2 regions of the Streptomyces gobitricini genome follow, and region 2 is predicted to be linked to the other one. Evidence: riboswitches for the same ligand, from Rfam matches in the RefSeq annotation. Region 2 holds a riboswitch; the other holds the start of a gene.
The links. Region 2 has a riboswitch for glycine ahead of gcvT (glycine cleavage system aminomethyltransferase GcvT). Riboswitches for the same ligand answer to the same signal wherever they lie in the genome.

Region 1 (5,295 bases), on a different contig from region 2:
GAGGACGAGCTCGTACGGCTGCTGGGAAAGGCGCACGGGGAGTCGCTGTACCGGATGGCGATGGGGTACGACGACCGGCCGGTGGTGGCGGAGCGGGACGCCAAGTCCGTGTCGGTGGAGGACACCTTCGACGTGGACCTGCACGACCGGGTGCGGGTGCGGATGGAGGTGGAGGGGCTGGCCGAGCGGTGCGTGCAGCGGTTGCGGGGCGCGGGGCGGTCGGGGCGCACGGTGGTGCTGAAGGTGCGGAGGTACGACTTCTCGACGCTGACCCGGTCGGAGACGCTGCGGGGACCGACCGACGACCCCGTGGTGGTGCGGGAGGCGGCGGCGCGGCTGCTGGAGGGGGTGGACACGACCGGTGGCGTGCGGTTGCTGGGCGTCGGTGTCACGGGTCTCGCGGACTACACGCAGGAGGACCTGTTCGCCCAGGCCGCGGCGGAGCGTGCGGATGCGCGGGCGGACGGGGCGGAGGTGGAGCGGCCGGCCGGGGTCGCCGGGGGCGCGGTGTCGGCGGGGCGGGGCGGGGAGGGCGGCTCGGGGGCCGGCGGGCCGGGTGTGCCGGCGGCGGAGGTGGTCGCGCCGGCCGCGCCCGGTGACCGCGAGGGCGGCCGGCTCTGGGCGGGTGGCGCGGAGGGGGCGGCGGGCCCTGCCCGAGGGGTGGCGGGTGCGGCGGAGGCGGGCAGGGAGGAGCGGCGGTGGGTCGCCGGGCAGGACGTGCGGCATGCCGGCTACGGGGCCGGGTGGGTCCAGGGCAGCGGGCTCGGGAGAGTGACCGTGCGCTTCGAGGAGCCCTGGTCGGAGCCCGGGAGGGTGCGGACGTTCCGGTCCGACGACCCGGACCTGGAGCCGTCCGATCCGCTGCCTCTGGTGCCGGATCAGTCCTCCTGGCCGGCGAGCCTGCCGAAGTCCCGGTCGGTGGACGGGGGCGGCGGAATCGCCAGGCCGTAGTGGTGGTAGAGCTGGAGCTCCTGCTCGGGCGAGAGGTGACGGCCGACGCCGAAGTCCGGCGCGTCCTTGATCAGGGCGCGCTCGAAGGGGACGTGCAGGCCGTCCTCGGCCACGTCGCTGGGTTCGAGGGGGACGAAGGCGTCGCGGCTGAACAGGCCCGTCCGTACGGCCGCCCACTCGGGCACGCCCGTCGCGTCGTCCAGGTAGACCTCGTCGATTGTTCCGATCTTGTGGCCGTCGCGGTCGAAGGCCTTGCGGCCGATCAGGCTGCGCGGATCGATGTCGGTCTGCACGGTTCCTCCAGATGGTCGCAACCGCTCCTCACGTACTACCAAAGTGCACATCGGTGACGTCGGCCACTCGAGGGATCGGGCGCGGACCGCGCTGGTAGGCTGGCAGACGGCCGCTGACCCCGTGCGGGAGAGTCCTCCGGAGAATCCTTTCGGAGGCGCCGAAGGAGCAAATCCTCCCCGGAATCTCTCAGGCACCCGGTACCGCACGGACGAGGTCACTCTGGAAAGCAGGGCGGGCGTCGGACGGCATCCGCTCTCACCGACGGTGAAAGCCGGTCCGTCCCGTTCCCGGGAGGTGCCGGTGAAGCTCTCAGGTCGAGATGACAGAGGGGGAGGCCGTCCGGGCACCCGCGCCGTGGTGCCCCTCGCAGGTCGTATCGACCAGGAGGCCTCCGCAATGACCGCCAACCGCATTCCGCTCTCCGTACTCGAACAGGGCATCCCGTTCGAGCAGCGGCACATCGGGCCCGACGAGGAGGCCCGCGCCAAGATGCTGGCGCAGGTCGGCTACGGTTCGCTCGACGAGCTCACGGCCGCCGCGGTGCCGGACGTGATCAAGAGCGCCGAGGCCCTCGGTCTGCCCGACGCGCGTACCGAGGCCGAGGTCCTGGCCGAGCTCCGCTCGCTCGCCGACCGCAACCAGGTGCTCGCCCCCATGATCGGCCTCGGCTACTACGGCACCTTCACGCCGCCGGTCGTCCTGCGCAACGTCATGGAGAACCCCGCCTGGTACACCGCGTACACGCCGTACCAGCCGGAGATCTCGCAGGGCCGCCTGGAGGCGCTGCTCAACTTCCAGACGATGGTCGCCGACCTGACCGGTCTGCCCACGTCCGGCGCCTCGCTGCTCGACGAGGGCACCGCCGCGGCCGAGGCGATGTCGCTGGCCCGTCGCGTCGGCAAGGTCAAGAACGGTGTCTTCCTGGTCGACGCCGACGCCCTGCCGCAGACCATCGCCGTCATCGAGACCCGCGCGGAGCCGACCGGTGTCGAGGTCGTCGTCGCCGACCTGAGCGAGGGCATCCCGGCGGAGGTCGCCGAGCGCGGTGTCTTCGGCGTGCTGTTGCAGTACCCCGGTGCCTCCGGTGCCGTGCGGGACATCAAGGCCGTCATCGACCAGGCGCACGAGCTCGGCGCGGTCGTCACCGTCGCCGCCGACCTGCTGGCGCTGACCCTGCTCACGTCGCCCGGCGAACTGGGTGCCGACATCGCGGTGGGCACCACCCAGCGTTTCGGCGTGCCGATGGGCTTCGGCGGTCCGCACGCCGGTTACATGGCCGTGCGCGACACGTTCGCCCGCAGCCTGCCGGGCCGGCTCGTCGGCGTCTCCGTCGACGCCGACGGCAACAAGGCGTACCGCCTGGCGCTGCAGACCCGTGAGCAGCACATCCGCCGCGAGAAGGCCACCAGCAACATCTGCACCGCACAGGTGCTGCTCGCCGTCATGGCCGGCATGTACGCCGTCTACCACGGTCCCGAGGGACTGCGGCAGATCGCCCGGCGTGTCCACCGCTACGCGGTCGTCCTCGCCGAGGGCCTGCGAGCCGGGGGCGTGGAGGTCGTGCACGGCACGTTCTTCGACACCGTGACCGTACGCGTGCCCGGCAAGGCGGCCCAGGCCGTCGCCGCCGCCCGCGAGAACGGGGTGAACGTGCGCCTCGTCGACGCCGACCACGTCTCCGTGGCCTGCGACGAGACGACCGGCCGCGCCCAGATCGCCGCCGTGTGGGACGCCTTCGGCGCGCGCGGTGACATCGAGGCGCTGGACGCCGCCACCGCCGACGTCCTGCCCGAGGCGTGCCTGCGCTCCGACGAGTACCTCACGCACCCCGTCTTCCACGCGCACCGCTCCGAGACGGCGATGCTGCGCTACCTGCGCAGGCTGGCCGACCGTGACTACGCGCTGGACCGCGGGATGATCCCGCTCGGCTCCTGCACCATGAAGCTGAACGCGACCACCGAGATGGAGCCGGTGACCTGGCCGGAGTTCGGCCACATGCACCCCTTCGCGCCGGTCGACCAGGCGCAGGGCTACCTGACCCTCATCCGTGAGCTGGAGGAGCGCCTCGCCGAGGTGACCGGCTACGACAAGGTCTCCATCCAGCCGAACGCCGGTTCGCAGGGCGAGCTGGCCGGTCTGCTCGCCGTCCGCGCGTACCACCGTGCCAACGGCGACTCGCAGCGCACGGTCTGCCTGATCCCCTCCTCCGCGCACGGCACCAACGCGGCCAGCGCCGTCATGGCCGGGATGAAGGTCGTGGTCGTCAAGACCGCCGACGACGGTGAGATCGACGTCGAGGACCTGCGCGCCAAGATCGAGCAGTACCGCGACGAACTGTCCGTGCTGATGATCACCTACCCGTCCACGCACGGCGTGTTCGAGGAGCACGTCGCGGACATCTGCGCCCAGGTCCACGAGGCCGGCGGTCAGGTGTACGTGGACGGTGCCAACCTCAACGCCCTGGTGGGGCTGGCGAAGCCCGGCCAGTTCGGTGGCGACGTCTCGCACCTGAACCTGCACAAGACGTTCTGCATCCCGCACGGCGGCGGCGGCCCCGGTGTCGGCCCGGTCGGCGTCCGGGAGCACCTCGCCCCGTACCTGCCCAACCACCCGCTCCAGCCCAGCGCGGGACCGGACACGGGCGTCGGCCCGATCTCGGCCGCCCCGTGGGGCTCGGCGGGCATCCTGCCGATCTCCTGGGCGTACGTACGGCTGATGGGTGGCGAGGGCCTCAAGCGGGCGACGCAGGTCGCCGTCCTCGCGGCCAACTACATCGCCAAGCGCCTGGAGCCGCACTACCCCGTGCTCTACACCGGCCCGGCCGGGCTCGTCGCCCACGAGTGCATCGTGGACCTGCGGCCCATCTCCAAGACGACCGGCGTCAGCGTCGACGACATCGCCAAGCGGCTGATCGACTACGGCTTCCATGCCCCGACCATGTCGTTCCCGGTGGCCGGCACGCTGATGATCGAGCCGACCGAGAGCGAGGACCTGGCCGAGCTGGACCGGTTCTGCGACACGATGATCGCCATCCGCGCGGAGATCGAGAAGGTCGCGTCGGGCGAGTGGCCCGCGGACGACAACCCGCTGCGCAACGCCCCCCACACGGCGGCCGCGCTGGGCGGCGAGTGGTCGCACGCGTACAGCCGTGAGGAGGCGGTCTTCCCGGCCGGTGTCTCGGCGGCGGACAAGTACTGGCCGCCGGTGCGCCGCATCGACGGAGCGTTCGGCGACCGCAACCTGGTCTGCTCCTGCCCGCCGCTGGACGAGTACGACAACTGACGGCGACGGCGAAGGGCCGGTGCGGAGGTGATGGACTCCGTACCGGCCCTTCGCCGTGCGGTGGGTGGTTCTGTGCGGTGCGGGTGGTGTTCTCGCGGTGCCGGTGGTGCTGTGCGGTGCCTCAGGCGGCCGTCACGACCTTGGAGGCGCTCAGCGGTCGGTGCGGCGCGATGATCTGGCCGTCCGGCAGCAGTTCACCGGTGTCCTCGAAGAGCAGGACGCCGTTGCACAGCAGGCTCCAGCCCTGTTCCGGGTGGTGAGCCACCAAGCGGGCCGCCTCCCTGTCGGCGGAGTCGGCGGACGGACAGGCTGGCTGGTGCTGGCACATGGGTTGGTTCTTTCGCTGCGGTGTGGTGTGTGTCCTGCGGCTCGATGCGGTGTTCATCGCCGCCCCCCCGTTTGTCGGTCGGTCCGTTCCCAGTGTTGCCCCACCGGCGTCAATCCGCAGGGATTTCGCGGCAGCGCTTCCTACTGCTTAATGACGTGTCACCCGCGCGGATGGTTCAGCTCAACCGCACTGTCCCTTCGGGTGGTTCGGGATGGCCTTACCGGGCTAGTCCGAACGGACCGGCGGGCGTCACGCGGTTGACTCCAGCAGCGGCGGAGGGATCAGCCGCAGTGTCAGGACCGGCAGGAGGTCGGCGACCCGGTACGGCAGGTGCGAGGCGATCCCGGGGGGTGCGGGAGCCAGCGGGATCAGGAGATCCGCCGGGGCCGGCGCGCCGGTGGCCGGATCGGCCTCCGTGTCCCCGTGCAGCCAGAGCGTCA
Region 2 (5,295 bases):
CGGGCCCTTGGCCCCCATCCCGCGCGAGGCGTCGATGAACTCCCGTTCCCGCAGGGCCAGGGTCTGGCCGCGCACGATACGCGCCATGTAGGGCCAGTTGAAGAACCCGATGACGAAGATCAGCACGCTGATGTGCAGGGGCAGGCCCTCCAGACCGAAGGCACCGCCCTGCAGGGTCGCCGAGATGGCGATGGCGAACAGCAGGAGCGGGAAGGCGAGGAACGTGTCCATGAGCCGGCTGATGAACGTGTCCACGCGGCCGCCGTAGTACCCGGCGATCAGACCGAGCACCACACCGATCACGTTGGACAGGACCGTCGCGCCGAAGGCGACGACCAGCGAGACCCAGGAGCCCTCCAGGATGCGGGCCAGGATGTCGCGGCCGAACTTGGGGTCGACGCCCAGCGGGTGGTCCCAGCTCATCCCGCCGAACCCGCCCTTGGGAAGGGAGGTGTTGGGATCGACCAGGTCCTGCTGGAAGGCGTTCGGGTCGAGGCCCAGCAGCGACTGCAACGGCCGGGACAGCACGGCGATCAGGATGAGCAGGATGACGACCACTCCGCCGGTCACGGCCACCTTGTCCCGCTTGAAGCGGGCCCAGGCGATCTGACCGAGTGAACGGCCCTCGATCTGCTGGGGCTCGGCGCCGTCGAGTACGGCCTCAGGCGCCGCCTCGGCCTGTGATCCGGTGGTCTCCATGGGTGCGGTCATCGTCCCTCGTGCTCGCCCGTGCCGACGGTCGCCGACAGTGCTCGACGGACCGCCCGGATCTGCGGTGCGGTCCGTTCAGGGAGTGCGCGAATGCGCAGCACGCATGTACGACGCCCCCTGGTTGGGGGGAGTCTTCAATGGGTTCACGATCACCCGCCAGACCTGATGGGGAATGTTTGCGCAACCGTGATGCGGGTCGGCGGCTTCCGTTATCCGGACGGGGTGATCGTCCCAGCGGACCAACCCGGCCCGTAATCCACCGAAACGGGCACCTGCGCGCGGCGGGGCCGAGCGGCCCGGGGACGCGTCAGGCGCGGGACGGGTAGCCGTACCCCGTACCGGGCACGACGGGGGCGGTGAGGTGGGCCTCGCGGTCGTAGAAGGGGCGGGCGTTGGCCCGCAGCCACATCGTCACCGGGTCGTACTCGTCGGACATCGCGACCGTCGAGACGGGCAGACCGTCGGGGACGGCGTCGACGGACTGCCGCATCATCGCGCGTACCGCGTCGACGGACGCCTGGCCGGTGTCGTAGAGGTCCAGGCCGATCGCGAGGTACGGGGTGCCGAGGGCCGGCTGGACCCAGGCGCGGCGCAGCGAGCGGACGGCGGGGGTGCGGTGGGCGTTCTGCGTGAGCAGGGCGTAGAACTGCGGGATCTGGATGCCCGGCTCGGACAGCCTCAGCGGCCCGGCGGGCATCCGGTCGAGGCCGGTGGCGATGCGGCGCAGGTCGGGCCACGGGATGCCGACGCCGCCGCCCGGCGCGTGCGGGTTGAGCCAGATGCCCCAGCGGTCGGGGTAGAGGGCGCGGGCGATGTCACGGCCGGGGACGACCTCGTGGGCGCGGTTCCAGCCGGAGACGGCGAGCTCCTGGGTGGAGGTGACGCACGGGGCGTACCCGAGCCCGTCGACCTCCATGTTCCCGTACTGGGCGTCGGGTGAGCCGGCCCGGCCGTGCCAGAGCAGCATCCACAGCCGGCCGTCGGCGAGGGCGTGCAGGAGCTGCTCGTACGCGTCGTAGCGCCCGGGCGTCACCTGGCTCAGCATGTGCTCGACCTGCCCGGCCGCCGCGGTGCCTGACGCGCTCACCCTGGGTCCCGCCCCTCTTCCGTCCACCCGACCAGCTTATGCGTGCCCGCGCTGGTAGAAGGGCCGTACCTTCTCCAGCATCCAGTCGCCCACCGGGTCCTGCGCCACGTCGAGCAGGACCAGGTTCACCGGCCACGGCACCTGGGTCCGGCCCAGTGCCCGGCCGAGGGCGTCCATCGGTACGTTACGGTCGGCGCCCTCCCAGGAGGAGAGCTGCACGCCGACGAAGAGGGCCGGGCTGTCGCCCTCGACGCTGGCGAGGCAGCGGCGGGCGGTCAGGACCGTGCCGGTGGCGTCGAACTCGGCGGCGGCGGCCGACAGGAAGTCGACCGGGTCCTCCTGCCAGTCCGGCTCGAACAGGCGGACGCGGGCGCCGCTCGCGGGGCCGTCCAGCGGGGTGCGGCCGGTCCGGCACAGTTCGGCGACGGCGGGCGGCGGCAGGGGGGCGCCGACGGCACCGCCCGGGTTCACGGCGATGCCGAGCTGGGGCGGCAGGCCGCGCGCGAACTCGACCGCCGGGGCGACGGCGTACGCCATGTGGGCGCCGACGCACTCGGTGAACTGCGCCTCGGAGCTGAAGACCGGCACATAGGCCTGCCCGTCGATCTCGAGCGTCGGGAGGTCCAGGTTCGGGCGGTCGGGGGCGCCGCCGTTGGGCAGGGGCACCCAGACGTGACTGCGGCCCAGAACCTCGACGATCCGTCCTCCGGCCGCGGGCTCGCCGAGCGAGGCGGCGAGCACCTCTTCCAGCTCGTTGCCCGGCCATGCAGTGTCCACTGGTGCTTCTGGTCCTCTCCGCGCGTGCGTGCCGCTGCCCGCAGCACCCTAACGCGGGGCACCCGTGCGGCGGATCAGAGGAACGTGATCCGGGTCAGCGCGGACGCCGCGGGCCGGTCCATCAGCACCGCGGAGGCGCACCCGCGCGGCACGACGCCCCGTTCCGCGTCCCGGACCAGCCGGCCCACCGCCCTGCGGTGGCGCCCGAAGGCGTACCCGGACACGCCGCGGCCCCGCTCGCGCTGGCCCTCCTTGGCCGTGCCGGGCGTGACGTCCAGCAGGAGCAGGTGCAGGGCCCTGCCCCGCCGCGCGGCCTCCCGGGCGAGCCAGCGCCGCACCCAGGCCTGCGTACCGCAGTCGTGGACGACGACGCTCCGCCCGGAGCGCAGCGCCCGCCGCAGTCCCGCGTAGTGCGCGAGCCGGACGAGGGGGCGGTAGACCGCGTACGGCAGAAGGCCGGGCATCCTGCGCTCCCACCGCTCCCGGGCGTCCTGCGAGTCGATGCCGCGCTCCTGGGCCGTCCGGGCGATCAGAGTGGACTTGCCGCTGCCCGGCAGGCCCGACACCACCACCAGGTCGCCGGCCGCGAAGGTCAGCGTCCTGGGGACCCGGCCGTGCCGGTCCCGCAGGTCGCGTACGACCGGCAGCGCGGCGGCCGCCGCACGGCCCCGAGCGGGCAGGCCCGGCTGGGCGGGCACGCCCGCGGTCGTCGCGTACGCCTCGCCCCGCTGCAACGTCATCGCTACTCCCCCTGCTAGGGCCCTGTCGGGTCCCCGGGCCGGCTGACCCGACCCTTGCCCAAGAAGTGTAAAGAAGGGGTAATAAGCCACAAGCGATTTGCCGAGGAGAACCCTCGTGCAATGATGTGCGCGCCGACGCACACACGTGCGTACACAACCGCATACCGGCCGCTCGAATCCGCGCGGGAGAGTCCCGGGTCCCACCCGGGCGCCGAAGGAGCAAGTTCCTCCCTTGAATCTCTCAGGCCCCGTACCGCGTGGATGAGGCAGATCTGAAAAGCGGGCCGCCGTGGCGGCTCCACCCAAGGTGCAAGCCGAAGGCCGCCCCCGTGCGGTCACGGTGAACCTCTCAGGTTCCGATGACAGATGGGGAGGATCGTCTTCGAGCCATGCCCGTCCTTGGGACCTGGGAGCCACATCCATGAGCACTGCCCCCCGCCTGACCGCCCTCGATGCCGTGCATCGCGCGCTGGGCGCGACCATGACCGACTTCGCGGGCTGGGACATGCCGCTGCGGTACGGGAGCGAGCGCGACGAGCACAACGCCGTCCGTACGAAGGCCGGACTCTTCGACCTCTCCCACATGGGTGAGATCACCGTCACGGGACCGCGGGCCGCGGACCTCCTGGACTTCGCGCTCGTCGGCAACATCGGCAGCGTCGGTGTCGGCCGCGCCCGCTACACGATGATCTGCCGGGAGGACGGCGGCATCCTCGACGACCTGATCGTGTACCGGCTCGGTGAGACCGAGTACATGGTCGTCGCCAACGCCTCCAACGCGCAGATCGTGCTGGACGCGCTGACCGCCCGCGCCGCCGGCTTCGACGCCGTCGTACGGGACGACCGCGACGCGTACGCGCTGCTCGCGATCCAGGGCCCGGAGTCCCCGGGTGTCCTGAAGTCGCTGACCGACGCCGATCTGGACGGGCTGAAGTACTACGCGGGGCTGCCCGGCACCGTGGCGGGCGTCCCCGCGCTGATCGCCCGTACCGGCTACACGGGCGAGGACGGCTTCGAGCTGTTCGTGGAGCCGCGGTACGCGGAGAAGCTGTGGCAGGCGCTGACCGCGGCGGGGGCCGCCGTCGGTCTGATCCCGTGCGGGCTGTCGTGCCGCGACACGCTGCGCCTGGAGGCGGGCATGCCGCTGTACGGGCACGAGCTGACGACTTCCCTGACCCCGTTCGACGCGGGGCTCGGCCGGGTGGTCAAGTTCGAGAAGGAGGGCGACTTCGTGGGCCGCGAGGCCCTGTCGGCCGCCGCCGAGCGGGCCCAGATCGCCCCGCCGCGCAAGCTCGTGGGCCTGGTCGCCCAGGGCCGCCGCGTCCCGCGCGCCGGCATGTCCGTGGTCGCCGCGGGCAAGGTGATCGGCGAGGTCACCTCGGGCGCCCCGTCGCCGACGCTGGGCAAGCCGATCGCCATGGCGTACGTGGACGCGGCGCACGCCGAACCGGGCACCGAGGGCGTCGGGGTCGACATCCGCGGTACCCATGAGCCGTACGAGGTCGTGGCGCTGCCCTTCTACAAGCGCCAGAAGTGACCGTCCGCACCACTCCGCCGTTCACCACCCCGTTCACCAGCACTCCCCCGCGTACAGGAGAATCCCAGTCATGAGCAACCCCCAGCAGCTGCGCTTCAGCAAGGAGCACGAGTGGCTGTCGGCCGCCGAGGACGGCGTGTCGACGGTCGGCATCACGGAGCACGCGGCGAACGCCCTCGGCGACGTCGTGTACGTCCAGCTCCCGGAGGTCGGCGACACGGTGACCGCGGGCGAGACCTGTGGTGAGCTGGAGTCGACCAAGTCCGTCAGCGACCTGTACTCCCCGGTGACCGGCGAGGTCGTCGAGGCGAACCAGGATGTCGTCGACGACCCGTCGCTGGTGAACACCGCCCCGTTCGAGGGCGGCTGGCTGTTCAAGGTACGCGTCACGGAGGAGCCGAAGGACCTGCTCTCCGCCGACGAGTACACCGAGTTCTCCGGCA

Region 1: linked by a shared signal. The riboswitch ahead of gcvP (aminomethyl-transferring glycine dehydrogenase) and the one ahead of gcvT (glycine cleavage system aminomethyltransferase GcvT) in region 2 are both predicted to bind glycine.

The regions. Positions count from the first base shown of each region.
Region 1 is NZ_BAAASR010000026.1:9,712-15,006, forward strand. Features, by position in the region: gene ABD347_RS22675 (DNA polymerase IV) at 1-951, shown strand, start outside; gene ABD347_RS22680 (PRC-barrel domain-containing protein) at 879-1,244, opposite strand; glycine riboswitch at 1,359-1,458, shown strand; gene gcvP (aminomethyl-transferring glycine dehydrogenase) at 1,642-4,527, shown strand; gene ABD347_RS22690 (DUF5999 family protein) at 4,649-4,855, opposite strand; gene ABD347_RS22695 (hypothetical protein) at 5,105-5,295, opposite strand, start outside.
Region 2 is NZ_BAAASR010000024.1:51,952-57,246, forward strand. Features, by position in the region: gene ABD347_RS21740 (ABC transporter permease) at 1-711, opposite strand, end outside; gene ABD347_RS21745 (enhanced serine sensitivity protein SseB C-terminal domain-containing protein) at 1,019-1,798, opposite strand; gene ABD347_RS21750 (enhanced serine sensitivity protein SseB) at 1,835-2,575, opposite strand; gene ABD347_RS21755 (AAA family ATPase) at 2,650-3,315, opposite strand; glycine riboswitch at 3,489-3,581, shown strand; gene gcvT (glycine cleavage system aminomethyltransferase GcvT) at 3,737-4,852, shown strand; gene gcvH (glycine cleavage system protein GcvH) at 4,923-5,295, shown strand, end outside.